DNA from 3 places in the Bacillus sp. JK106 genome. Region 3 is predicted to be linked to each of the others. Evidence: predicted binding sites of a transcription regulator. Region 3 holds the regulator's gene; each other region holds the start of a gene.
The links. The regulator Rex, encoded in region 3, represses fermentation and respiration genes when NADH is low (regulators of the CRP and FNR family bind a similar motif). The targets are predictions, from matches to a motif close to TTGTGAAATATTTCACAA.
Positions count from the first base shown of each region.

Region 1: a site for Rex is predicted at 2,525-2,542, ahead of ACWJJS_RS01125 (cytochrome ubiquinol oxidase subunit I). Genes of this name have one in related genera too.
Region 2: a site for Rex is predicted at 3,441-3,458, ahead of ACWJJS_RS01900 (YwiC-like family protein). Genes of this name have one in related genera too.

Region 1 is NZ_JBSJQC010000001.1:215,082-222,931, reverse strand. It holds gene cydD (thiol reductant ABC exporter subunit CydD) at 1-32, opposite strand, end outside; gene cydB (cytochrome d ubiquinol oxidase subunit II) at 32-1,048, opposite strand; gene ACWJJS_RS01125 (cytochrome ubiquinol oxidase subunit I) at 1,032-2,438, opposite strand; gene ACWJJS_RS01120 (2-hydroxycarboxylate transporter family protein) at 2,940-4,283, shown strand; gene ACWJJS_RS01115 (polysaccharide deacetylase family protein) at 4,319-5,161, opposite strand; gene ACWJJS_RS01110 (ABC transporter ATP-binding protein) at 5,261-6,361, opposite strand; gene ACWJJS_RS01105 (PucR family transcriptional regulator) at 6,479-7,372, opposite strand; gene ACWJJS_RS01100 (YitT family protein) at 7,539-7,850, opposite strand, start outside.
Region 2 is NZ_JBSJQC010000001.1:361,065-368,914, reverse strand. It holds gene ACWJJS_RS01910 (nitrate reductase subunit alpha) at 1-2,731, opposite strand, end outside; gene ACWJJS_RS01905 (cyclic nucleotide-binding domain-containing protein) at 2,908-3,384, opposite strand; gene ACWJJS_RS01900 (YwiC-like family protein) at 3,527-4,246, shown strand; gene fnr (fumarate/nitrate reduction transcriptional regulator Fnr) at 4,277-4,993, opposite strand; gene narK (nitrate transporter NarK) at 5,091-6,281, opposite strand; gene argS (arginine--tRNA ligase) at 6,416-7,850, opposite strand, start outside.
Region 3 is NZ_JBSJQC010000005.1:1,507-9,356, forward strand. It holds gene tsaE (tRNA (adenosine(37)-N6)-threonylcarbamoyltransferase complex ATPase subunit type 1 TsaE) at 1-465, shown strand, start outside; gene tsaB (tRNA (adenosine(37)-N6)-threonylcarbamoyltransferase complex dimerization subunit type 1 TsaB) at 446-1,135, shown strand; gene rimI (ribosomal protein S18-alanine N-acetyltransferase) at 1,146-1,601, shown strand; gene tsaD (tRNA (adenosine(37)-N6)-threonylcarbamoyltransferase complex transferase subunit TsaD) at 1,594-2,634, shown strand; gene ACWJJS_RS17435 (ABC-F family ATP-binding cassette domain-containing protein) at 2,858-4,786, opposite strand; gene moaC (cyclic pyranopterin monophosphate synthase MoaC) at 4,926-5,438, shown strand; gene ACWJJS_RS17445 (redox-sensing transcriptional repressor Rex) at 5,435-6,082, shown strand; gene ACWJJS_RS17450 (twin-arginine translocase TatA/TatE family subunit) at 6,101-6,271, shown strand; gene tatC (twin-arginine translocase subunit TatC) at 6,278-7,036, shown strand; gene ACWJJS_RS17460 (YdiK family protein) at 7,078-7,269, opposite strand; gene ACWJJS_RS17465 (CPBP family intramembrane glutamic endopeptidase) at 7,266-7,850, opposite strand, start outside.

The sequences.
Region 1 (7,850 bases), on a different contig from region 3:
ATTCCTTTATAAAGAAACAGGTCTTTTCCCATTAATAAGTCATAGGCTCCTTATGGCTGACGCGTTTCCGGAAGACATAATAGCTCCAGATCTGACTGCCGATGACAAACGGCAGCAGAGTCAGTGCGGCAATTGTCATGACTTTAAGTGAATAATCACCGGATGACGCGTTAGCTACTGTTAAGTCATACGCGCTTTTCAGCGAGCTGACCATGACGCGCGGGAACAGAGAGATAAAAATCATCGCAACTGTCAAAGCAAGACCCGCGCCGGTCATACCGAATGCCCAGCCGTCTTTTTTCTTGCTCATGAACACAACAGCAAGAACGTTGCAGATGACAATCAGCACGAATACCGGAATCGTGATGTTTGCCCGGCGTGTAAACATATCCGTATCGTATGCAGACATCGCAAAGAAAGCAAGTACAACAAGAAAGATAACACCGATTACGCGTTTTGCCATTTTTCTCGCACGCTCTTGTAAATCACCGATCGTGCGCAGTGTGACAAACATTAAACCGTGCAGGAATGAAAGAAGGGTGACGGCTGCTCCGCCAAGGACGGAATACACGTTCACAATATCTGAGAAACCCGCATGCATATTCATATGGCCGTCAATCGGCATGCCGCGGAACAAGCTTGTGAAGATAAGGCCGAATACAAACGGCGGGATAAGGCTGCCGAAGAAAATCACCCAGTCCCATGTTTTGACCCATTTTAAATGATTCACTTTTCCGCGGAATTCAAACGCCACCCCGCGGCCCATTAAAGCAAGAAGGATGATGATAAACGGAATATAATATCCGCTCAGCATCGTCGCATACCAGTTCGGGAATGCCGCGAAGATCGCTCCCGTACCTGTCAGCAGCCATACCTCATTCGCATCCCAGAACGGGCCGATGGTGTTAATCAGCACTCTGCGTTCTAATTCATTATGGCCAAGAAATCGGGTCGAAATGCCGACACCGAAATCAAAACCTTCTAAAAAGAAAAATCCGACAAACAAAACTGAAACGAGTACAAACCAAAGATCATGAAGTGACCCCATGGTAGACCTCCTGACTGAACGGATCCGTTGATACAGGAACATCCTTGTGATCATCATGGTCCGCACCTTTTTTAATTTCACGAACGAATAGGAAGACAAGCAGCGCGCCTAAAATCAAGTACATGACGCCGAAACCGATAATTGAAAACAGCAGAGATCCCGTCGTTACGTTAGGCGAAACGGATTGTGCGGTTGTCATTTGCCCCATAACCGTCCACGGCTGGCGGCCGATTTCAGTCATAATCCAACCGGCAGAGTTCGCAATGAACGGGAATGCGATCAGTGCGATCATGCCCCGTAAATACCACTTGCTCGTATGAAGCTTTTTGCGGCGGTTCAGAATAAAGCCTGCAATCGCGGCAAAAATCATAAGCGCGCCCGCTCCCGCCATAATGCGGAAACTCCAGAACGTCGTTTTGACAGGCGGGATATAGTCGCCTTTTCCGTACGTTTTTTCATATTCTTTTTGAAGTGTTTTCATCCCTTTCACACTGCCGCTGAACTTCTGGTAAGCCAAGTAGCTCAGTGCGTAAGGAATTGAAATTTCTGATGTGTTTTTTTCTTTATTCGTATCAATATTCGCAAAAGCCGTCCACGCGGCAGGATCACCGCTGTCATCCCAAAGCGCTTCACTGGCCGCCATTTTCATCGGCTGTGATTCCATTAAATGTTCAGCCTGCATGTGTCCGCTGAACGCAACACCGATACCGGCGATCAGACCGACAATCATCGAAAGCTTGAAAGATTTATGGAAGAAAGGCACTTCTTTTTTCTTCAATAATTTAAATGCGCTGACACCGGCGATAAAGAAAGCACCCGTCGCAAGCGCTCCGAAAATGACGTGAGGGAATTCAACCCAAAGCTGAGGGTTTGTCAAAAGCGCTCCGAAGTCATTCATTTCCGCGCGGCCGTTTTTAATCGTAAAGCCGACCGGCTCCTGCATGAATGAGTTTGCCGTCAAAATCCAGAAAGATGACATAATCGTTCCGAAGGATACAAGCCAAATGCAAAGCAAATGCACTTTTTTAGATAAACGGTCCCAGCCGAAAATCCATAATCCGATAAAAATAGACTCCATAAAAAACGCCAAAAGCGCTTCAATCGCAAGCGGAGCCCCAAATACGTCCCCGACAAAACGGGAATAATCAGACCAGTTCAATCCGAACTGGAATTCCTGAAGAATCCCTGTGACGACGCCGACAGCAAAGTTAATTAAAAAGAGATGCCCCCAAAATTTAGCCATTTTGAGATAGGTCTCTTGTTTTTTGACAACGTAAAGCGTCTCCATCAAAGCAACCATAAACACAAGCCCGATAGACATAGGCACAAACAAGAAGTGAAACAATGTTGTAGATGCAAATTGAATGCGGGCTAATACCAACTCACTCATGATGTTTTTCCTCCAATCTGGTAAATTGCTCAACATTTCACAAACATAGTGAAATCATTGCTCGGTATTTCACAAAAATGATATATTTGCTCAATGTTTCACAAATTCGTCAAAACTATTGAAATATCAGCCTGTACACCCTGGGGGACAGCGGCTGTCATAGAAATGATTCAATATCATTACTTTACAACGATTCAGCCTAAAAAAAAAGATCAATATACCTAAAATCAGGATGAAATTGTGACTGATTATTGTCGGATTTGTAGAGATTTTATGTCAGCACCTAGGATATTTGTCCCTTTGATATCGTATCTCTTTTTTATTCGTGTGGCGAACAAAATGCTTTTCTCGGTGAAAAAGCCCGCCAAATCGCCATTTTGAGAAAGAAAATGTGAAGAAAGCATGCCCTCTAGTAAATTCATAATATATGAACAATTTAAATTTTTTAGTATACTTTAAATGGGGATATTTTTTCACTACATAACGACTGGGGGAACAAGCATGGGAGAACTTCAACCAAAATTGCAAGCGGATTCAATCCAAAAACAGGAACGGACTGATAACTGGTTTGCCAGAGCAATGAATATAAGAATCGGCATTATTCCTCTTCCTATCTATATCCTGCTTTTCTTGCTTATTACGGTGTTTGTCATGAGCCGTGATGTAAAAAGCGACATTCTGACATCAATTGCCGTCATGAGTTTTTTCGGATTTACCTTCGGCCAGATCGGAAAATCCATTCCGATCGTGCGGTCCATCGGCGGCCCTGCGATTCTCGCAACCTTTATTCCATCCGCTGTCGTCTACTACCACCTGCTTCCGAAAGACATTATTACTTCAACAACAGAATTCACGGAAAGCTCCAACTTTCTCTATCTATTTATTGCCGGTATCGTCGTCGGCAGTATTCTCGGGATGAAAAGAGAGACGCTCGTCAAAGCTTTCGTTAAGATTTTTATTCCGCTGATCGCCGGCTCTATCGCGGCCGCCATCGTCGGCTTATGCGTCGGGACGCTGCTCGGGCTCGGCTTTCAGCACACGCTGCTTTATATCGTCGTTCCGATTATGGCGGGGGGTGTCGGTGAAGGCGCGATTCCTTTATCCATCGGCTACTCCGATATTATGCCGATGTCCCAGGGAGACGCCTTTGCGCTTGTGCTGCCGTCCATCATGCTAGGCAGCCTGTGCGCCATTATGTTATCGGGTTTGCTGAATGTCATCGGGAAACGCAAACCGGAATGGACGGGCAACGGGAAGGTTGATAAGTCTGATCATTCCGCTCCCGCATTGGAACAGCCGGCCGATGATAAAACGTTTGATTTGTCCTTTTTCGCTTCAGGCGGTATTTTAGCGGTTTCCCTCTATTTGGTCGGCATGCTGGCGCATGATTTCTTTCAGCTTCCGGCTCCTGTCGTGATGCTCGTCCTTGCCGTTCTCATTAAGCTGTTCAGGCTGGCGCCGGCTTCGATTGAAAACGGAGCCTTCGGCGTCTCGCGCTTTTTCTCGACAGCCGTGACCTATCCGCTCTTATTTGCGATCGGCGTTTCAATGACACCGTGGGACAAGCTGATTGCGGCGTTTACGATCAGCAACATCATTACCATTTTATCAATCGTCGTCACGATGATGGCCGTCGGTTTTCTGACCGGAAAATGGCTGAATCTGTACCCGATTGAGACGGCGGTTATTAATGCCTGCCATTCCGGCCAGGGCGGCACCGGCGACGTCGCGATCTTGAGCGCCGCTGAACGGCTTGAGCTTATGCCGTTCGCCCAAGTGTCGACCAGAATCGGCGGAGCGATTACCGTGAGCGTCACCCTTCTGCTGCTTCATCAATTCTATTAAACTGAAAAAAAGCCTCCGCATATGCGGAGGCTTTGTTATTTCATCACATTTTGAATATAAGAGCCGAATGCCGCGCCGGACATGCCCGGCGACACACGGACGCGGTGAAGCCCGTAAAGCCCCTGATCTCTAGACGCCGCTCCCGGCTCTGTCGTGACCGCCATACGGTAGCCTGACGAGGCGGCGGCTTTTAATATTTCTTTATTATATCGTCCGACAGGGTAGCTGATCATAGTCGTCCGCTGCCCGAACATTTGATCAAATAAACGCTTAGAGTCCTTCATTTCACGTCGCTGCTGCTGCGGTGTGAGCCCGTTCAATTCGAGATGGTTCATCGTATGGCTCTGAATGGAAATGCCGTGGGCGGCCATCTCCTTCATCTGCTTCTCAGTCAGATGATTCTTATGCCCGATAAAGTTTCCGATCATAAAGATTGTCGCTTTCATCTTGTATTTCTTTAAAATGGGATAGGCTGCTTTCACATTGTCTGTATAGCCGTCATCAAATGTGATCAGAACACATTTTTCACGCGGCTCCTTATCCTCCGTCAGCATCAGATAGGCTTCTTCAGGAGTCATCGTATAATAGCCGTGATCATGAAGCCACTTCATATGCTGCCGGAATTCTTCCTTCGGCACACGCAGGCTGTTTCCCTCTGAAATGCTGTGATACATCAGAATCGGCAGTCTCGCCGTCCCTTTCGTTTGAACCCAGGCGGACGTATCCGGCTCTTTTTTGATTTGCCGCTTTACGGACTTTTTTTCGCTGTGCGCTTCTGCCTTCGGAATGCTTTGTTCGGCGCTTGCCTCATGGCCCGAGCAGGCGGCAAGCGTAAACACGGCAGCCAAAAGGCACATGCACATGATCATGCGTTTCATCGTTTTCCTGCTTTCTGTCTTCTATTTACTTTTTATATCGGTTATGCGTTATAAATTGTTACATCAAAAAAGCCGGACATCCAGCTGTCCGGCTTTACGTTATGAGCGGATTCTGATTTCTGTTTCACTGTCAAAAAAGTGAGCCTTATTCATGTCGAAAGCGACGGTCAATTCCTCACCGGCACGAATGTCATGGCGGGCGTCAATCCGGGCGATAAAATCCTGATCCCCGATCCGGGAATAAACCATAATTTCTGACCCGAGCAATTCCGCGACATTGATTTTAGCTGTGATGGATGAATTCTTATAGGATTCTACTACAATCAGCTCGTCATGTATGTCTTCCGGGCGGATGCCGAAGATGATATCTTTGCCGGCATACCCTTTTTCCCGGAGCATTTTCATTTTCCCTTCCGGCACGCTGAGAGCGGCTGAACCGATCTGAATGGCGCCGTCCGTCAGCTTTCCTTTGAAAAAGTTCATCGCCGGGGAGCCGATGAACCCGCCGACAAATACGTTTTCGGGATGTTCATACACTTCTTTCGGGGTGCCGATCTGCTGAATTTTTCCGTCCTTCATGACTACGATGCGTGTCGCCATCGTCAGTGCTTCTGTTTGGTCGTGCGTCACATAGATTGTGGTTGTTTGCAGCCTTTGGTGGAGCTTAATAATTTCTGCCCGCATCTGCACCCGAAGCTTTGCGTCCAGATTTGACAGCGGCTCATCCATTAAAAACACTTTGGCGTCCCTGACAATCGCCCGCCCTAATGCAACCCGCTGCCGCTGCCCGCCGGAGAGCGCCTTCGGTTTGCGGTGCAGATACTCTGTGAGCCCCAGCATTTTCGCCGCTTCTTCGACCCGTTTTTTAATCTCCGGTTTCGGCATTTTCCTCAGCTTCAGACCGAAAGCGATATTATCATAGACCGTCATGTGCGGATATAACGCATAGTTTTGAAACACCATGGCGATATCCCTGTCTTTAGGAGCGATGTCATTCACTCTCGTATCACCGATATAGAAATCGCCCTTCGTAATGTCTTCCAGCCCGGCTACCATCCGCAAAGTTGTCGACTTGCCGCACCCCGACGGACCGACAAACACGATAAACTCTTTATCTTTAATATGAAGGTTAAAATCATCGACAGCCGCTTCTTTTTGATCGTAATACTTATAAATATGCTCGAGCCGAAGTTCCGCCATGTATATCCCCCTTTATTTGTAAACGCTTTCTTAAATAGGATTGTAACAGCGTCAGACGGCGGCGGATATAGGCAATGTTCATAAAAAAAGTCCGCTGCCTTCGTGCACATTTCCCATTTAATGTGATTTTTCATACTGCAGACAAATGAAATAAGCCAGCAGGGCGCCCCGATATGTCTTAATATCAATACCTGAGCGTTCCGCAAATTTATCAATCCGATATTGAAGACTGTTGCGGTGCAAATGCAGTTTTTTCGATGTGAGCGACATGTTCGAGTTATGTTCAATAAAAGTCTGAATCGTATGCTTCAGCTCCGGTTCTTTCTGAAACAGCAGCGCCGCTTCTTCGTGAAGCAAGGCTGAGAGCTTTTCTCTGCTTTCCTCCGTGAGCATGGCCGGAAATACCCTTTCCGCGGTCAGCGTGCTCAGCTGCGGGAGATGACGCCGGCCGATCTGACAATATTGCTGTTCTCTCTGATAATGAAGGCGCAGACGTTCCCCCTTGCAGTAATACCTTCCGATGAAAAAACGGACACTGAAATAAAAATCGCCTTCGAGAATCTTCACAAAAGATGCGATGTCATCCGAATCTGGCGCTTCCAGCTTTTCTTCCTCCACAATCACGCCATGATCCCTCCCCGTCCGGACAACTGTATATGAAACCGGCCAGAAATGGCGCAGCGCTTCCGTATATGCCCCCCAGTCCCGTTCTCCCAATAAGTCATAATGGATAAAACGGACACGCGGCTCCTTGACATCAGGCACCGGACCTTCTTCCAGCAGAAAACGCCGCCACCTCTTTGCTGCCGCCGTCTCCGGAAAAAAAACGCCTTTTTCTTCAGCGGGCGTCAAAAATGATTCCAGAAGCAGTTTCTCCTTCGGGGCAATATCCTCCTTCGGAATGGCGACATAGACCCGCCTTTTCTCATCATAAAAGCAAAAGACATCCTCCGCCGTACAGCACGTATCAGACAACACAGCCCTCGGGTAAATTGCCAATAACGGGTTCATATGCGCTCCTTTCTATCGCTCTATCATATTTTCAGTATAAAACGTCCGGCCGATTGTATCCACTTCGTTTTAAGAAACAGCTTTCAGGCTATTTCCCGGGAAACGAATCATAACCGCTTCTGCCGGCATAAGAAAAAAACCCTCCGCGCCGGCAGAGGGATCCTTTTTATTTAGAGATATCGACGAAGCCTTCACCAAAGACGTCACGCACATCATGAACAATGACAAACGCTTTTGTATCACAGCTTTTAATGATTTTTTTGAGCATGGAAAGCTCTTGTTTCTGGATGACGATATATAAAATTTCCTTCGACTGCCCCGTGTAATTTCCTTTACCCGACAGCAGCGTAACCCCTCTGTCCATCAGCGTGTTGACCTGTTCGGCGATTTCGTGCTTATGCTCAGATATAATCGTCACCGCTTTTTTCGTATTCAGGCCTTCAATGATAAAGTCCATCACCTTCGTTCCGATGTACAG
Region 2 (7,850 bases), on a different contig from region 3:
TCATCCCTTTTGTTCCGCTCGGTTTTAAAGCCGTATGAGGGCCGAGCGCGGTCATTTTATGAAAAATGTGTTTGTAATCCCGTTCAGCGACATGGATGTTCGGCATCGTTTTTCCCGGAATGGCTTCACATTCGCCCTTGCTCCAGTCATTGATTTTTCCGAACGGCTGGGCCAATTCCTGCATCGTGTCGTGGAGGAGCGGCGTCGCGACTACCTCTTTCACCGGCTCCATCTCGACTTCTTCCGCCAGGTCGGAAACGGCTTTTGACAGTGCTTTGAAAATATCCCAGTCTGACCTCGATTCCCACGGCGCCGAGATCGCCGGAGCAAAAGGATGAATAAACGGGTGCATATCCGTGCTGCTGAGATCGTGTTTTTCATACCATGTCGCCGCCGGCAGCACGATATCGGAATACAGCGCCGTACCGGCCATTCGAAAGTCGAGATTGATTAACAAGTCAAGCTTGCCTTCCGGCGCCTGTTCCCGCCATTTGATTTCTTCAGGGCGGATGCTGTCGCTGTCGTCATTCATCAGACCGTTCGTAGTCCCCAGCAGATGCTTGAGAAAATATTCATGCCCTTTTCCTGAGCTTGAGATCAGATTAGCCCGCCATACGAAGAGATTCCTTGGGAAATTCACTTCATTGTCCGGGTCTTCAATCGCGAATTTCAATTTTTTCTCTTGAAGCCGTGAGGCCACGTACGCACCTACGTCTTCAGGTGTCGCCGCCCCCGCCTTCTCAGCTTCTTGATACAGATTGATGCCGTTTTGATTGAATGTCGGATAGGACGGCAGCCACCCTAATCGCGCTGCCAGCACATTGTAATCGGCGTGATGCTTGTAGCGGGATGACGCGGCGATCGGTGAAGCCAAGTCACTGATCGGCTGGTCTTCATAACGCCACTGGTCTGTCGCAAAGTAAAAAAATGAGGTGCCGTTTTGCAGTTTAGGCACGCCTTCCCAGTCCTTTGCGGTTGCGATCGTCTGCCACCCTTCAGCCGGACGGAGCTTTTCCTGCCCGACATAATGGGCCCAGCCTCCGCCGTTTACGCCTTGGGCGCCGACGAGTAAAACAAGATTTAACACCGCACGGTAAATCGTGTCGGAGTTGAACCAGTGGTTGATTCCCGCCCCTACGATAATCATCGATCTGCCGTCTGTATCGATCGCATTTTGAGCAAACTCCCTGGCAATCTGTATAACGGCTTCTCTTTTAATTCCCGTGATCTGTTCCTGCCAGGCAGGTGTGAACGGACGGGGATCATCATAAGATGCGGCTGATTGTCCGCCGATGCCCCGGTTCACGCCGTAGTTTGCCAATATCAAGTCAAACACGGTCGTGACGTACGTCTCTTCACCATTCAGATCCAATTTTTTAATAGGAAGATCCCGCTCAAGCACTTTGTTTCCGTCATTTGAAAAATACGGAATGCGCACCGAGCCGATTTCGTCCTCTATTCCGAGCACGGAGAGACGGGGTTCAATCGGTTCCCCAGTGTCTTCATCGATCATATGCAGGTTCCATTTTTGCTGTCCGTCCCAGCGGGAGCCCATTGTTCCTTGCGGTATAGCAAATTCGTTTGTTTGTTCATTCCAGACCGCAGGCTTCCATTGATCATGCTTTGTCTGCCGCCCGATGTCTTTCGCATGCAAAAACCGCCCCGCAGTATACACGCCCTTCTCTTTTGACAGAGTGACGAAGAATGGAAAATCGGTGTATTGCTTCGCGTACTCAATAAAACGTTCAGTTTCTTGGTTCACGTAAAATTCCTGCATAATGACGTGCCCCATCGCCATCGCCAGGGCTCCGTCAGTCCCCTGGCGGATGCTCAGCCAGTCATCCGCAAACTTTGAGGACTCCGCAAAATCGGGACTGATTGAAATGACCTTGGCGCCTTTATAGCGGGCTTCCGCCAGAAAATGCGCATCAGGCGTTCTCGTTAACGGAACGTTGGAGCCCCATGTGATGATATAGCCTGAATTGTACCAATCACTGCTTTCCGGAACGTCCGTCTGGTCACCCCAAATTTGCGGGGATGCCGGCGGGAGATCCGCATACCAGTCATAAAAACTGAGCATTGGGCCGCCGATTAAAGACATGAATCGCGAACCTGATGCGTGGCTGATCATGGACATCGCCGGGATCGGAGAAAAACCGACATTCCGGTCAGGCCCGTATTTCATCACTGTATACAGCAGAGAGGCTGAAATCAGCTTCAGCACTTCCGGCCATTCCGCGCGGACAAATCCGCCTTTCCCTCTTGCCTGTTTATAGGACTTCGCTTTTTCAGGGTTTTCAACGATCGATTTCCAGGCATCCAGCGGATTTTGATGCGTCTGCAGTGCTTCCCGCCACAAATTGATCAGCACACCTCGCACATATGGATATTTCACACGGAGCGGGCTGTAGATGTACCATGAAAAACTGGCCCCGCGCGGACAGCCTCTCGGTTCGAAATCAGGCATATCCGGTCCTGTTGATGGATAATTCAAGTTTTGTCCTTCCCACGTGACAATTCCGTTTTTCACATAAATATTCCAGCTGCAAGAACCCGTGCAGTTGACGCCGTGGGTGGAGCGAACGACTTTGTCGTACTGCCATCTGTTTCTGTATACATTCTCCCAATCACGATCTTCGCTTGTCGTTTGGCTATGTTTATTTGAATGATGTTCGATAGGAGAAAAATAGTTTAATCTCCTGAGCAACGGACTCATTTTCTTTTTCTTCATGATCGTTCACTCCTTCCGAGTCAGGTGATGCTATGTACACTATAAACAGAGACGGCGCATCACCTTGTGAACTATGTCACACACTCTGCTTTTTTCACAAAACGTTCACACAGAGCAGCAGGAAGGATTTTCAAACGATATAGGGACGCCCGCGTCATCAAAAAAACCGGTTCTGTTTAAGAACCGGGTTCGGCGTTTTCATCCCGTGATGTATGCAGATACCGCAAAAACAACTGATAGGAACAGAAGACATTTTGCTGAAGCATCGCCAAAAAGTTCATTTGCAGCCGCGGATGGTAAGACATCATTTGCTTAAATACGGAATATGGAATATGGAGTACCAGAATATCCGGTGAGGCATTGACTGAGATAAAAGGCGATAAAGAGAGCCCGCCTTTTTCATCAATCGGAAACACATCGCCTTTTTCCCACAGCGCAACGGTTTGTGACCCTTCAGGGAGCCTGCTGTCCGTAAAACGGATATTGCCTTTCAATACAATATAAACGGATTGTGAATGAAGAAAGGATGGAGATTGGTCAGATGAGCCGCGGATAAACGTCCCGTTTTTCAGCAAGGTTTCGACAATGGACAGAGGCACTTCATTAAACATAGGAAGTTGTTTCAGAAATAATAAATAGTCACACTGATTCATAGGAAAGCCTCCTGTGCTATTGATATCTTTAGTGTAGCCCGATTGAGCCCGCGCGGCAGTGATGTATTTCACAGCTTGTATGATAAAGGTCACTTATCAGGAGAGTGTTTGCACTTATAATGAAATAAAAAGGAGGGTTTCGATGAAGGCGATGATTCCGAAGCAGCACGGCGCATGGGCGATGCTGCTGATTCCATTTTTACTCGGCATGGTCAAGGGAGGCCCGGTTTTCTGGCATATTCCGCTCTTTCTGGGCTGGCTGTTCCTTTACTTGACGGTTTATCCCGTTTCGCTCGCTTTGAAAAAGAAACAGCTTCAGCCCTATCAAAAGTGGATATGGTATTACGGTTTTCCAGCCTGCTGCTTTTTGATCATTTCTGTCTTTCATAAGCCGCAGCTCGTCTGGATCGGCGTTTTTTTATTGCCGCTGTTTCTCATACATACGCATTATGCCCGCCGAAAAAACGAACGGGCGCTCACGAATGATATTGCGGGTGTTCTGTTCTTTTGTTCGGGCGGGCTTGCGAGCTGCTGGCTGGGAACGGGAATCCTTGACGGCTGGGCTTGGTTTCTATTCTTGCAATCCGCTTTATTTTTTGTCGGGAGTTCTTTTTATGTGAAATCGGTCATAAGGGAGAGAAAAAACAGAAGGTTTGCTTACTGGTCATGGGGATATCACCTCTTGCTCCCCTTTTTATCGGCCCTTCTCGGGGCAGGCTGGGCGTTTCTCGCTTTTATCCCAAGCAGTCTGCGGGCCTGGTTTTTTCATGGAAGAGACTGGCCGGTGAAAACAATCGGCATTCTGGAAATCGTAAATGCCGGCTTCTTTTTCGTCGTCATGTGTATATGTATCACAAGCTGAAAAACAAGGACATCGGCTGCCCTTGTTTTTTCAGTCAATATTGCAGATCTCAAGCGGACAATTTTCACACTCGATCTCACATCGTAAATAGTCCCGTTTGTGCAAAATAATTTTTCCGGTTTCGTCTATCGAAATAACCCCTTGTTTGCGGAGGTCTCCCAGCATGCGGTTGACGCTCTCCCTTGCCGCCGCGCAAAACTTAGCCAAATCCTGATTTGTCAGCACGATGTTAATCAGAATCCCATCGCTTCGTTCCACCCCGTAGCTGTTTGATAAGCGGATAAGGGTGGAATAGAGCGCCCCTTTTTTGCCGTGAAGAAGCAGATCCCTGATCTTAGATTGGATTTTTCGCAGATGGGTGCTCATCCATTTCATAAATTCAAACGTCAAAACACCGTTTTGGATCAATTCCTTTTCCAGCTTGTTTTTATTAATGACGAGCACCTCCCCGTCCTCTAACACTTTCGCACTGAGCATATATCTCGGCTCATCTGTGAATAGCGTCAATTCCCCGACAATATCGTGTTTCTGGCAGATTCTAAGTGTCAGGTCTTTTCCGTCAGACGTCAGCTTGCCGATTTCAATGAGTCCTGATTGAATCAGATAAAGCTCTTCTGCATCCATTCCTTCTTGAAACAAATACGTGTGTTTTTTCATTTTCCTTTTCGTACTGATCGATTCCAGCAATTCATGCAGTTCGCGGGAAAGAAGTTCTTTATCAGATTTTCGGACAGAGAGAATATTCATGAGCTCACCTCGAAGAAAGTCACGTTGCGTATGTATATTGTAACGTGACTTGATTTGCACTCGCCCAGAAAAAATTAACAATCTTGTGAATGGATCATTATGAATCAAGGCTATGACTGTTTTTCTCCGTATGTGTTTTCATTCTTTCCTGCCAATACATCCAGATCACAAGGACAAAGCTGGCTAACGCAACCTCTGAAAGCGCCATAAACCCGATCGCGTATTGGCCTGTTGCCTGAAATACACTTGCCAGAATCAGCGGAGGGAAAAAACCGCCCAGTCCGCCCATGGCAGACACAATACCGTTGGCAATCCCCGCTTGCTTCGAAAAATAGAAAGGCACCAGTTTAAATACCGTCCCGTTTCCAATCCCTGAGCAGACTGCCACCGTCAGCGATCCGAACGCATAAAGGCCGATCGCCGGGGAGAATGACAGCATGACGCCTGACAGCGTAAGCCCTGCGAAAACGAACATCAGAATGCGGAGCGGGCTCAGTTTATCTGCAAGAAACCCTCCCACAGGCCTGAGCAGCGTAGAGACCGCAATAAAGCCGGCCGTCCGCAGACCGGCATCCGCAGGGCTCAGCCCAAAATGCTCAACCAAAAAATTCGGAAGATAGATGGTAAAGGCGACAAAGGCGCCGAACGTAATAAAATAAAACAGGCTCAACATCCACAGCACATGATTTCGGTAAACGGCTTTCATTTGTGTCTTTATGGAAACTTTGACTTTCTTCTCATGCCGGTCGCCGAACAAAACGTGCAGTAATGCGAAAACAGCCAGCAAAACAAGATACATCTGCACGGTTGCTTTCCATCCCGCGGCTTGAGCGATAACCGGCGCGGCAAAGGTAGTAACGGCGGTCCCGATGTTTCCGGCACCGTAAATCCCATTGACGACACCGTGCTTTTCTTTCGGATAATATTTCGGGAGGGACGTCACTCCGATGGAGAATACCGCTCCCCCGATCCCTAAGAAAAAGCCGCCCGCGATTAAATCAAATAAAGAATTCGCGATACTGATCCAAAATACGGGAAACAAAAGCAGGATGAAGCTGATCATAAACATCAGCCGCGCGCCATACCTGTTCGTTAAATATCCTAAAGGAATACGGAGAAGCGATCCGAGAATAACGGGAATCGCCGTCACCAATGAAATCTCGCCTTTGCTTAAATGAATATCTGATGTCATTTGAGAAATGAGCGATGAAATCAGCACCCACACCATAAACCCTGCCACTAAGCTTAATGACTGCAACGATAATTGAGTATGTTGACGATTGATCATTCGGCTTGCCCCTTTCACTGATTCAATATCAGTCTTATCATACAAAAACTCAGTGTGCGGGATTGTGAATTACATCACACGCTTTATATGCAAAAAAAAGAACAAAGCCCGAAGACTTTGTCCTTTGATCATCATTACATTTTTTCCGGAGCGGATACGCCGATCAGCTGAAGCGCATTGTTCAGCGTAATTTGCGTCGCCTTCATTAAAGCGAGACGCGCGCGGCTCTTCTCTTTATTTTCCGGATCGATGACTTTCTCTGCATTGTAGAAGCTGTGCAGAGCGGAAGCCAGATCATAAATATAGTTTGTGACACGGTGAGGAATGCGTTTTTCCGCCGCTTCTGCCACTGCCTCAGGGAAGCCGCCGATTGTTTTCAGCAGGTCATATTCTTTTTCTGATTGAATATGGCTGAAATCAAGATCTGCCGCCGGTTTAAGTCCCTGCTCCTCCCCTTGGCGAAGCATGCTGCAAATACGTGCGTGTGCGTATTGCGCATAATACACAGGGTTTTCATTAGATGTTGATACGGCAAGATCCAAGTCAAAATCCATATGCGTATCAGCGCTGCGCATCGCGAAGAAATAACGGACCGCGTCAAGGCCGACCTCTTCAATCAGGTCGCGCATCGTTACGGCTTTCCCCGTACGTTTGCTCATCTTCATTTTTTCGCCGTTTTTGTATAAATGAACGAGCTGAATGATCTCAACTTCCAATGTGCCTTTCTTGTAACCGAGCGCTTCAATCGCCGCTTTCATACGCGGAATATACCCGTGATGATCCGCGCCCCATACATTGATGAGCTTGTCGAATCCGCGGTCAAGTTTGTCTTTATGGTATGCGATATCCGGCAGCAGATAAGTGTATGAGCCGTCTTTTTTGATCAGCACACGGTCTTTATCGTCGCCGAACGTTGTGGAGCGGAACCATGTCGCGCCGTCCTCTTCGTATACATGGCCCTTTTCGCGAAGCGTCTCGAGCGCCTGATCAATTTTTCCGTTTTCGTACAGGGACGTTTCAGAATACCATACGTCAAACGGCACGCGGAAATTTTCCAGGTCGGAGCGAAGTTTATCAAGCTCGTACTTTAAGCCGTATTCACGGAAAAACGCCTGACGTTCGCTCTCCTCTTCATGTACGAAACGGTCACCGAAATCTTCGGCAAGTTTTTTCCCGATGGCGATAATATCCTCGCCGCGGTAACCGTCTTCCGGCATCGGTTTCTCGAGGCCGAGCGCTTCAAAATAACGGACTTCAACGGAAAGCGCCAGGTTGTTAATCTGGTTGCCCGCATCATTAATATAGTATTCACGGCTCACATCATAGCCCGCTTTAGAAAGCACGCTGCACAGCGCGTCACCTACCGCCGCGCCGCGCGCATGGCCTAAGTGAAGATCTCCCGTCGGGTTGGCTGATACGAATTCGACCTGAATCTTTTCGCCTTGTCCGATGTTTGTCTCTCCATAATGTTCACCCGCTTCAAGCACGGACGGAATCAGTTTTGTTAAGTAGCTGTTGTTCATGTAAAAGTTGATAAAGCCGGGTCCCGCAATATCCATCTTTTCAATG
Region 3 (7,850 bases):
CAATGGAGAACGAAAAACCCCGAAGAAACGAAAGCCGTAGCCAAGCTTGCCGCTTCTTTGGCAAAGCCGGGAGACATTTTGACACTGGAAGGCGACTTAGGCGCGGGAAAAACGACTTTTACAAAGGGTTTTGCCGAAGGACTGGGAATCACGAGAGTGGTAAACAGCCCGACTTTTACAATTATAAAAGAATACCATGACGGTTCGATTCCTCTATATCATATGGATGTGTATCGTATGGAGGATGAAAGCGAAGACTTAGGGCTTGAAGAATATTTTGAGGGACAAGGCGTCTGTTTAATTGAATGGGCTCATTTAATTCAGGATCAGCTGCCTGCTGAACGGCTGCAGATCGTCATCAAGAGAGCCGGTGATGAGGCAAGGGACATTACCTTTACGGCTTTCGGAACACGGTATGAAACGCTTTGTGAGGAGATAAATAAACATGACAATACTGGCAATTGATACGTCAAATTACACGCTGGGTGCCGCGCTCGTTCGAGAGAAAACGGTGATGGCGGAGTATATTACATATTTAAAAAAGAATCATTCCGTGCGGGCGATGCCTGCTGTCAATTCATTGCTGAAGGATTGCGGCCTGACACCGCAGGACCTTACGAAAATAGCGGTGGCGAAAGGACCGGGATCGTACACAGGTGTCAGAATCGGTGTGACGCTGGCAAAAACATTGGCATGGTCGCTGAAGCTTCCGGTTTCCGCTGTCTCGAGCCTGGAGGTGCTGGCGGCTAACGGACGGCACTTTCAAGGACTGATCTGCCCGTTATTTGATGCCCGGCGCGGACAGGTATATACGGGACTTTATGAATATCAGGACGGCCGATTACAATCCGTTCTTCCTGATCAGAATGTCCTTTTGACTGATTGGCTCGGCATGCTGAAAGAAAAAGCGTCTCCGGTTTTATTTTTAGGGCACGATACAGCCATTCATGAAGAAACCATTCTGCATGAAATGACATCTCAAGCAGTGATAGGAACGGCTGCACAGCATAATCCGCGGCCGTCAGAGCTGGCGTTTTTAGGCTTGGAAAAAGAAGAAACGGATGTCCACAGCCTTGTTCCGGATTATTTGCGTCTGGCAGAGGCTGAAGCGAAATGGATGGAATCTCAAAAATAGGGTGATAGGGATGAAAACGAAAACGGCGATTCGAAGCATGCGGCCGGAAGATATTGATCAAATTTATGAAATTGAAACAGCATCCTTTACTTCTCCATGGACGAAGGATTCATTTTATCATGAGCTTTTGGAAAATCCGTATGCCCACTACCTTGTTATTGAAAAGGACGGCTGTCTGGCGGGGTATTGCGGAATCTGGATTATTATAGATGACGCGCAGATTACGAACATAGCCATTAAGCCGGAATATCGGGGCCAATCGTTGGGAGAAGCGCTGTTTCGCTCTGCGATAGAATTGTGCAGAGAAAAAAAGGCAAGAAGGCTCTCTCTCGAAGTCAGGGTCTCAAATCATCCCGCCCAATCCTTATATAAGAAATTCGGTCTTCAGGCCGGAGGAATCAGAAAACAATACTATACAGATAACGGGGAAGACGCGTTATTAATGTGGGTGACATTACATGAGTGAAAAACAAGATATTTATGTATTAGGAATCGAAACAAGCTGTGATGAAACTGCGGCCTCAGTCGTGAAAAACGGAAAAGACATCATTTCAAACGTTGTCGCTTCTCAAATTGAAAGCCATAAACGTTTCGGCGGGGTCGTGCCTGAAATAGCGTCCAGACATCATGTGGAGCAGATTACCCTTGTGATTGAGGAAGCTCTTTCAAAGGCGGAGATGGGCTTTGATGATCTTGATGCGATTGCTGTAACGGAAGGACCCGGACTTGTCGGAGCCCTGTTAATCGGAGTCAATGCGGCAAAGGCGTTAAGCTTTGCCCATCAAATACCGTTAGTCGGCGTCCATCACATTGCGGGCCATATTTATGCAAACAGGCTGATAGGAGAGCTTCAGTTCCCGGCGCTTGCTTTGGTTGTGTCAGGCGGACATACGGAATTGGTTTATATGAAAGAGCACGGTTCATTCGAGGTTATCGGTGAAACGCTGGATGATGCCGCAGGCGAAGCTTACGACAAAGTGGCAAGAACGATGGGGCTTCCCTATCCGGGAGGGCCGCAGATTGATAAGCTAGCTGCTGCGGGAACGGATTCCATTCCGCTTCCGCGTGCGTGGCTGGAAGAAGGGTCTTACAATTTCAGCTTCAGCGGCCTGAAATCAGCCGTGATTAACACGCTTCATAACGCCTCGCAAAAAAATGAGGTGATTCCTCCGGAGGATCTTGCCGCAAGCTTTCAGCAGAGTGTCATTGATGTACTGACGGCAAAAACCTCTAAGGCCGCGAAAGAATACGGGGTTAAACAAGTGCTGCTTGCAGGGGGCGTAGCCGCTAACAAAGGGCTGAGAGCCGCACTGCAGCGGGAATTCAGCCATTCAGGAGATCCCGAGCTTGTCATCCCGCCGCTTTCTTTATGCACGGACAATGCAGCGATGATTGCGGCTGCCGGAACCGTTGCTTTTGAAAAGGGGATCCGGGGCTCGTACGATATGAACGGACAGCCCGGTTTGGAATTAACATCCTTTGATCGTCTCACGTTGTAAAACGTGAGGCTTTTTTTTACTTATTAACAGATAATTCTAACATATCCACAGGATTGTGAATATATTCAGAAATCCAGTCTGGATAAGGGACTGTAAGTTGTTAGTAAAGTGGATAAAGTCAGAAAATTTTGTGGATAGTGTGTATAAAGCGCTTACTTAAATGGCTGACAAGGAGGATAGCTGTGGATAAAAAAGCACCCCTTAAAGAGGTGCTTGACTTTTTCTATTCTTCTGAGGAGAGTTCCTCCCATTCTGCTAATAAGTTTTCGAGCTCTTGATTCAGGGCTTCATTCTCCGCGTGAATGGTCTGTACTTTTTCATGATCCTGATACACGTCAGGGTCGCACAGCAGCTCCTCATTGGCACTGATTTTCTCTTCGGCGGATGAGACGGCCGCTTCGATTTCTTCAATGCGTCTCAGGCGCTGCCGTTCTTTCTTCTTCCATTCTTTTTCTTCCTCGTAAGTTCTTTTCGTATCCTGTTTGACCTTGCCGGCAGGCTGAGCCTGCTCCTTTTCCTGCCGCTTCATTTCTTCCAGTTCCAGCTGCTGTGCTTTTTTCTCGGTGTAATAGTCATAGTCTCCCAAATATTCTTCTGCATGATCAGGTGACAGCTCCAGCACTCTTGTGGCGATCCTGTTAATAAAGTAGCGGTCATGCGATACAAATAACAGTGTTCCCGGGTAGTCGATCAGGGCGTTTTCCAGCACCTCTTTACTGTCCAGGTCAAGGTGGTTTGTCGGCTCATCAAGGATGAGAAAGTTTGCTTTTTGAAGCATCAGCTTGGCAAGCGCGACTCTTGCTTTCTCCCCGCCGCTTAACGAACGGACCGGTTTCAGGACATCGTCTCCGCTGAACAGAAAGTTGCCGAGGCATGTTCTGATTTCTTTTTCCGGCATGTCCGGATATTCTTCCCACAGCTCGTCCAGCACGCGTTTGGACGATGTCAGTTCAGCCTGCTCCTGATCGTAATAGCCGATTGTGACATTGGAACCGTACGTGATCGACCCGGATTCCGGACTGATCGTGTTCATAATCGTTTTCAGCAAGGTTGATTTGCCGATTCCGTTCGGTCCGACGAGGGCGGCGCTTTCGCCTCTTGTAATGCCGAAGGTCAGGTTTTTCAAGAGCGGCGGCTGGCCGTCATAGCTGATGGAAACATCCTGTACGCGCAGGACGTCGTTTCCGCTCTGTTTTGTAATGTCAAAACGGAAGGCGGCGGATTTCTCATCCCCGAGCGGCTTGGCCATGACGTCCATCCGTTCAAGCTGTTTTCGTCTGCTTTGGGCTCTTTTCGTTGTAGAAGCTCTGGCCAGATTGCGGTCGACAAAATCTTGAAGCTTGGCGATTTCGTCCTGCTGTTTTTCATACAGCTTCAGGTCTTTCTCATACTGCTCGGCTTTTTGTTCTAAATAGGCGCTGTAGTTGCCGAGGTATTTTTTGCTTTCTGTCCGGGAGACCTCGTACACTTGGCTGACGACTTTATCAAGAAAGTATCTGTCGTGGGAAACGATCAGGATTGCGCCTGAATATCCCTGTAAATAATGCTCAAGCCATGTAAGCGTATCGATGTCGAGATGGTTCGTCGGTTCATCCAGAATAAGCAGATCAGGCTGGGTCAGCAGCAGTTTTCCGAGCGCAAGCCTTGTTTTCTGACCGCCGCTCAGGCTTTGCACTTTCACGGAATCGTCAAATTTTCCGAAGCCGAGTCCGTGAAGGATAGATCGGACGTCCGCTTCATATTGATAGCCGCCTTTATCCTTGAAATCCTGCTGAAGCCTGTCATAGGTTTTCATCAGCGTCTCAAGCTCCGCCGGGGCGGCCGTGGCCATCTTTTCTTCAATAGAGCGCATCTCTTTTTCCATTGCTTTCAGGAAATCAAAAACGCTCAGCAGTTCTTCTTTTATGGTAAGCTGGGATTCCAAGCCAGTGTGCTGGGCAAGATATCCCATCGTTAATTCTTTCGGTTTGATTAATTCACCCTTTTCATATGAAAGGTGACCTGCGATAATTTTAAGGAGAGTTGATTTGCCGGCTCCGTTTCTGCCTACTATGGCGATGCGATCCCGAGATCTGACTTCAAGCTTTATATTGTTTAAAATAGGATCAGCGCCAAAAGATTTGGATAGCTGATTAATTTGTAAGATCATCATATTATTTCACCTCTGTTATAATAAGTTAAGTGTAGCTTATCAACCTGCTGTCAGCAAACAATACATCAGAATTGGAACATTATAGGATAAGACATCAGGGAGAAAATAGTGTATGATCAGAAGTAAGGAGAGTTTAAATATGAATGGATTTTCTCATTTTAATGAAGAAGGCCGTGCCCGCATGGTGGATATAAGCGATAAATCTTCAACAGTCCGTACTGCCGCTGCGATATCCAGCGTACACATGAAGCATGACGTGTACAGCAGAATCAAAAACCGCGAGATCGGAAAAGGAGACGTGCTGGCTGTCGCACAGGTGGCAGGAATTATGGCCGCAAAGCAGACGTCAGCGATTATTCCGATGTGCCACCCGCTTTCTTTAAGCAGCGTCGACATTTCATTCGGCTGGGAGGAAAAGGATTCCGAAGCCGTTCTTCATATACAGGCAAGCGTAAAAACGAAAGGGAGTACAGGTGTGGAAATGGAAGCGCTAACTTCCGCTTCAGTCTGCGCTTTGACCGTGTATGACATGTGCAAGGCGCTGGATAAAGGAATGGTCATCGGCCCGACCTGCCTCATGGAAAAAACAGGAGGCAAAAACGGTGATTTTAAAAGAGATGCATCTGAGTATAAAGTGGAGGACCAATCATGAACAAGGATCAATCAAAAATTCCACAGGCGACGGCAAAAAGGCTGCCGCTTTATTATCGCTTTTTAAAGAATTTACACGCCTCAGGAAAGCAGCGCGTTTCATCAGCTGAACTGAGCGACGCGGTAAAAGTCGATTCGGCCACGATCCGCCGGGATTTTTCCTATTTCGGGGCGCTCGGCAAAAAAGGATACGGCTATAATGTGGATTACCTGCTGTCATTTTTCAGAAAAACACTGGATCAGGATGAAACGACGAACGTCATTTTGATCGGTGTCGGGAATTTAGGGACGGCGTTTCTTCACTATAATTTCACAAAAAATAATAACACAAAAATATCTATGGCTTTTGATGTAAATCAGAGTAAAATAGGAACTGAGGTAGGCGGTGTGCCTGTCTTTGATCTTGATGATTTAGAGCTTCACATAAAGGATGAACCCGTGGCGATTCTTACCGTTCCGGCGGTTGCCGCCCAGTCAATCACCGACCGGCTCGTGGCGCTCGGAATCAAGGGAATCCTTAACTTTACGCCGGCCCGTTTGAATGTGCCGGATCACATTCGAATTCATCATATAGATTTAGCTGTAGAGCTTCAATCATTGGTTTATTTCTTGAAGCATTATTCTGTTTTGGAAGAAATTGAATAGCGAAAGGAGGAGCTGCACATGATCGGTCCTGGAAGCCTGGCGGTTATCGGTGTGGTGGCGGTAATTATTTTCGGTCCGAAGAAGCTTCCCGAATTAGGAAAAGCGGCGGGGGACACGCTTCGTGAATTTAAGAACGCTACTAAGGGATTAGCCGGTGAAGAAGAGGAAAAAAAGAAAGAAGAACAGTAAGATAGGATGACGCGTATGAGAGTGAATCAAATGACGCTTGTGGAGCATATTGCCGAACTTCGGAAACGATTGCTGATTGTGGCGTTATCCTTTACGGTTTTCTTTATTGCCGGCTTTTTTCTGGCAAAACCTATCATTGTGTATCTTCAAAAAGCCGATGAAGTAAAAGAGCTCACCCTTAATGCTTTTAACCTGACGGATCCGCTGTTTATCTTTTTGCAGTTCGCGTTTATCATCGGCATCATTTTGACTTCGCCGATTATTCTCTATCAGATTTGGGCGTTTGTCAGCCCGGGTCTGTATGAGAAGGAGCGCAAAGTAACACTCAGCTATATTCCGATTTCGATCGTGCTGTTTGTCGGCGGTGTGTCGTTTTCTTATTATATTTTATTTCCGCTGGTCGTTGATTTTATGAAGCGGGTCTCGAATGACCTGGATGTCAACCAGGTGATCGGGATCACCGAATACTTTCATTTTCTGCTGCAGCTGACGATTCCGTTCGGGCTGCTGTTTCAGATGCCGGTGCTGATCATGTTTTTAACGAGACTCGGTGTTATCACGCCGATGTTTTTATCGAAGATCAGGAAGTACGCATATTTTGTGCTGCTCGTGATCGCCGCGATGATTGCGCCGCCTGAGCTGCTGTCTCACTTGATGATTACCATTCCGCTTTGCATTTTATACGAAATCAGTATCCTGATTTCAAAAGCGGCGTATCGGAAAAGGCAGACCGGCAGTGAATCTGACCAGGACGTATCAGCATAAAAAAAGCCATTTCTCAATGATGAGAAATGGCTTTTCTTTTATTATTTTTGATTTTTCTTCACTTTAAATGAGAAGGCGAACATTTTAAACGAGATGCTGATATTATAAGCGGCGAAAACCATCAGCAGTATGGAATAAAAAGACCACATGCTTCCCGGAGAGCTTGCGGCCAAATACGTAAAGATACAGCCGACTGCGAAATAAATCAAGCCCCAAGTCATTGGGTTCCTCATACAAACAATCCTCCAATAATTAATTGCATTTGCTCACTATGCTGTTCAATATATTTTTGGGCGGGGCCGAGCTGCATGACCACGACAATGGTATTCATCATGACATGGGCGAATATCGGCACAATAATCCGTTTCGTCTGCACATACAAGAACGCAAAGGTAAAGCCCATGGCCGTATACAGCAGCAGGTGCGTGAGGTCTTGATGCACAATGCCGAAGATGACGGAACTGATCAGTCCGGCGATAAAGAAATTCGTTTTTTCATATAATACACCGAAGATGATCTTCCGGAAAATGATTTCTTCAAGAATCGGCCCGACGATAGAAGAAACGATAATCATGAGCGGCATGGCTTTAATAATGTTGAGAATGGCTTTCGTGTTTTCGGAACCGCTGTCCACGTGAAAGACATACTGCTCAATCATCCCGGCGATTCCCTGAGAAAATAAAGCGAGCCATATTCCCGCGACCGCCCAGAGAACGGACATGCCGGCGGATGCTTTCTTCCCGTTTCTTAATGTCTGCTTCGGCGCGGTTCTCAATATCAAGAGAACGATAATCAGGCAGATAAAAAAGCTTAC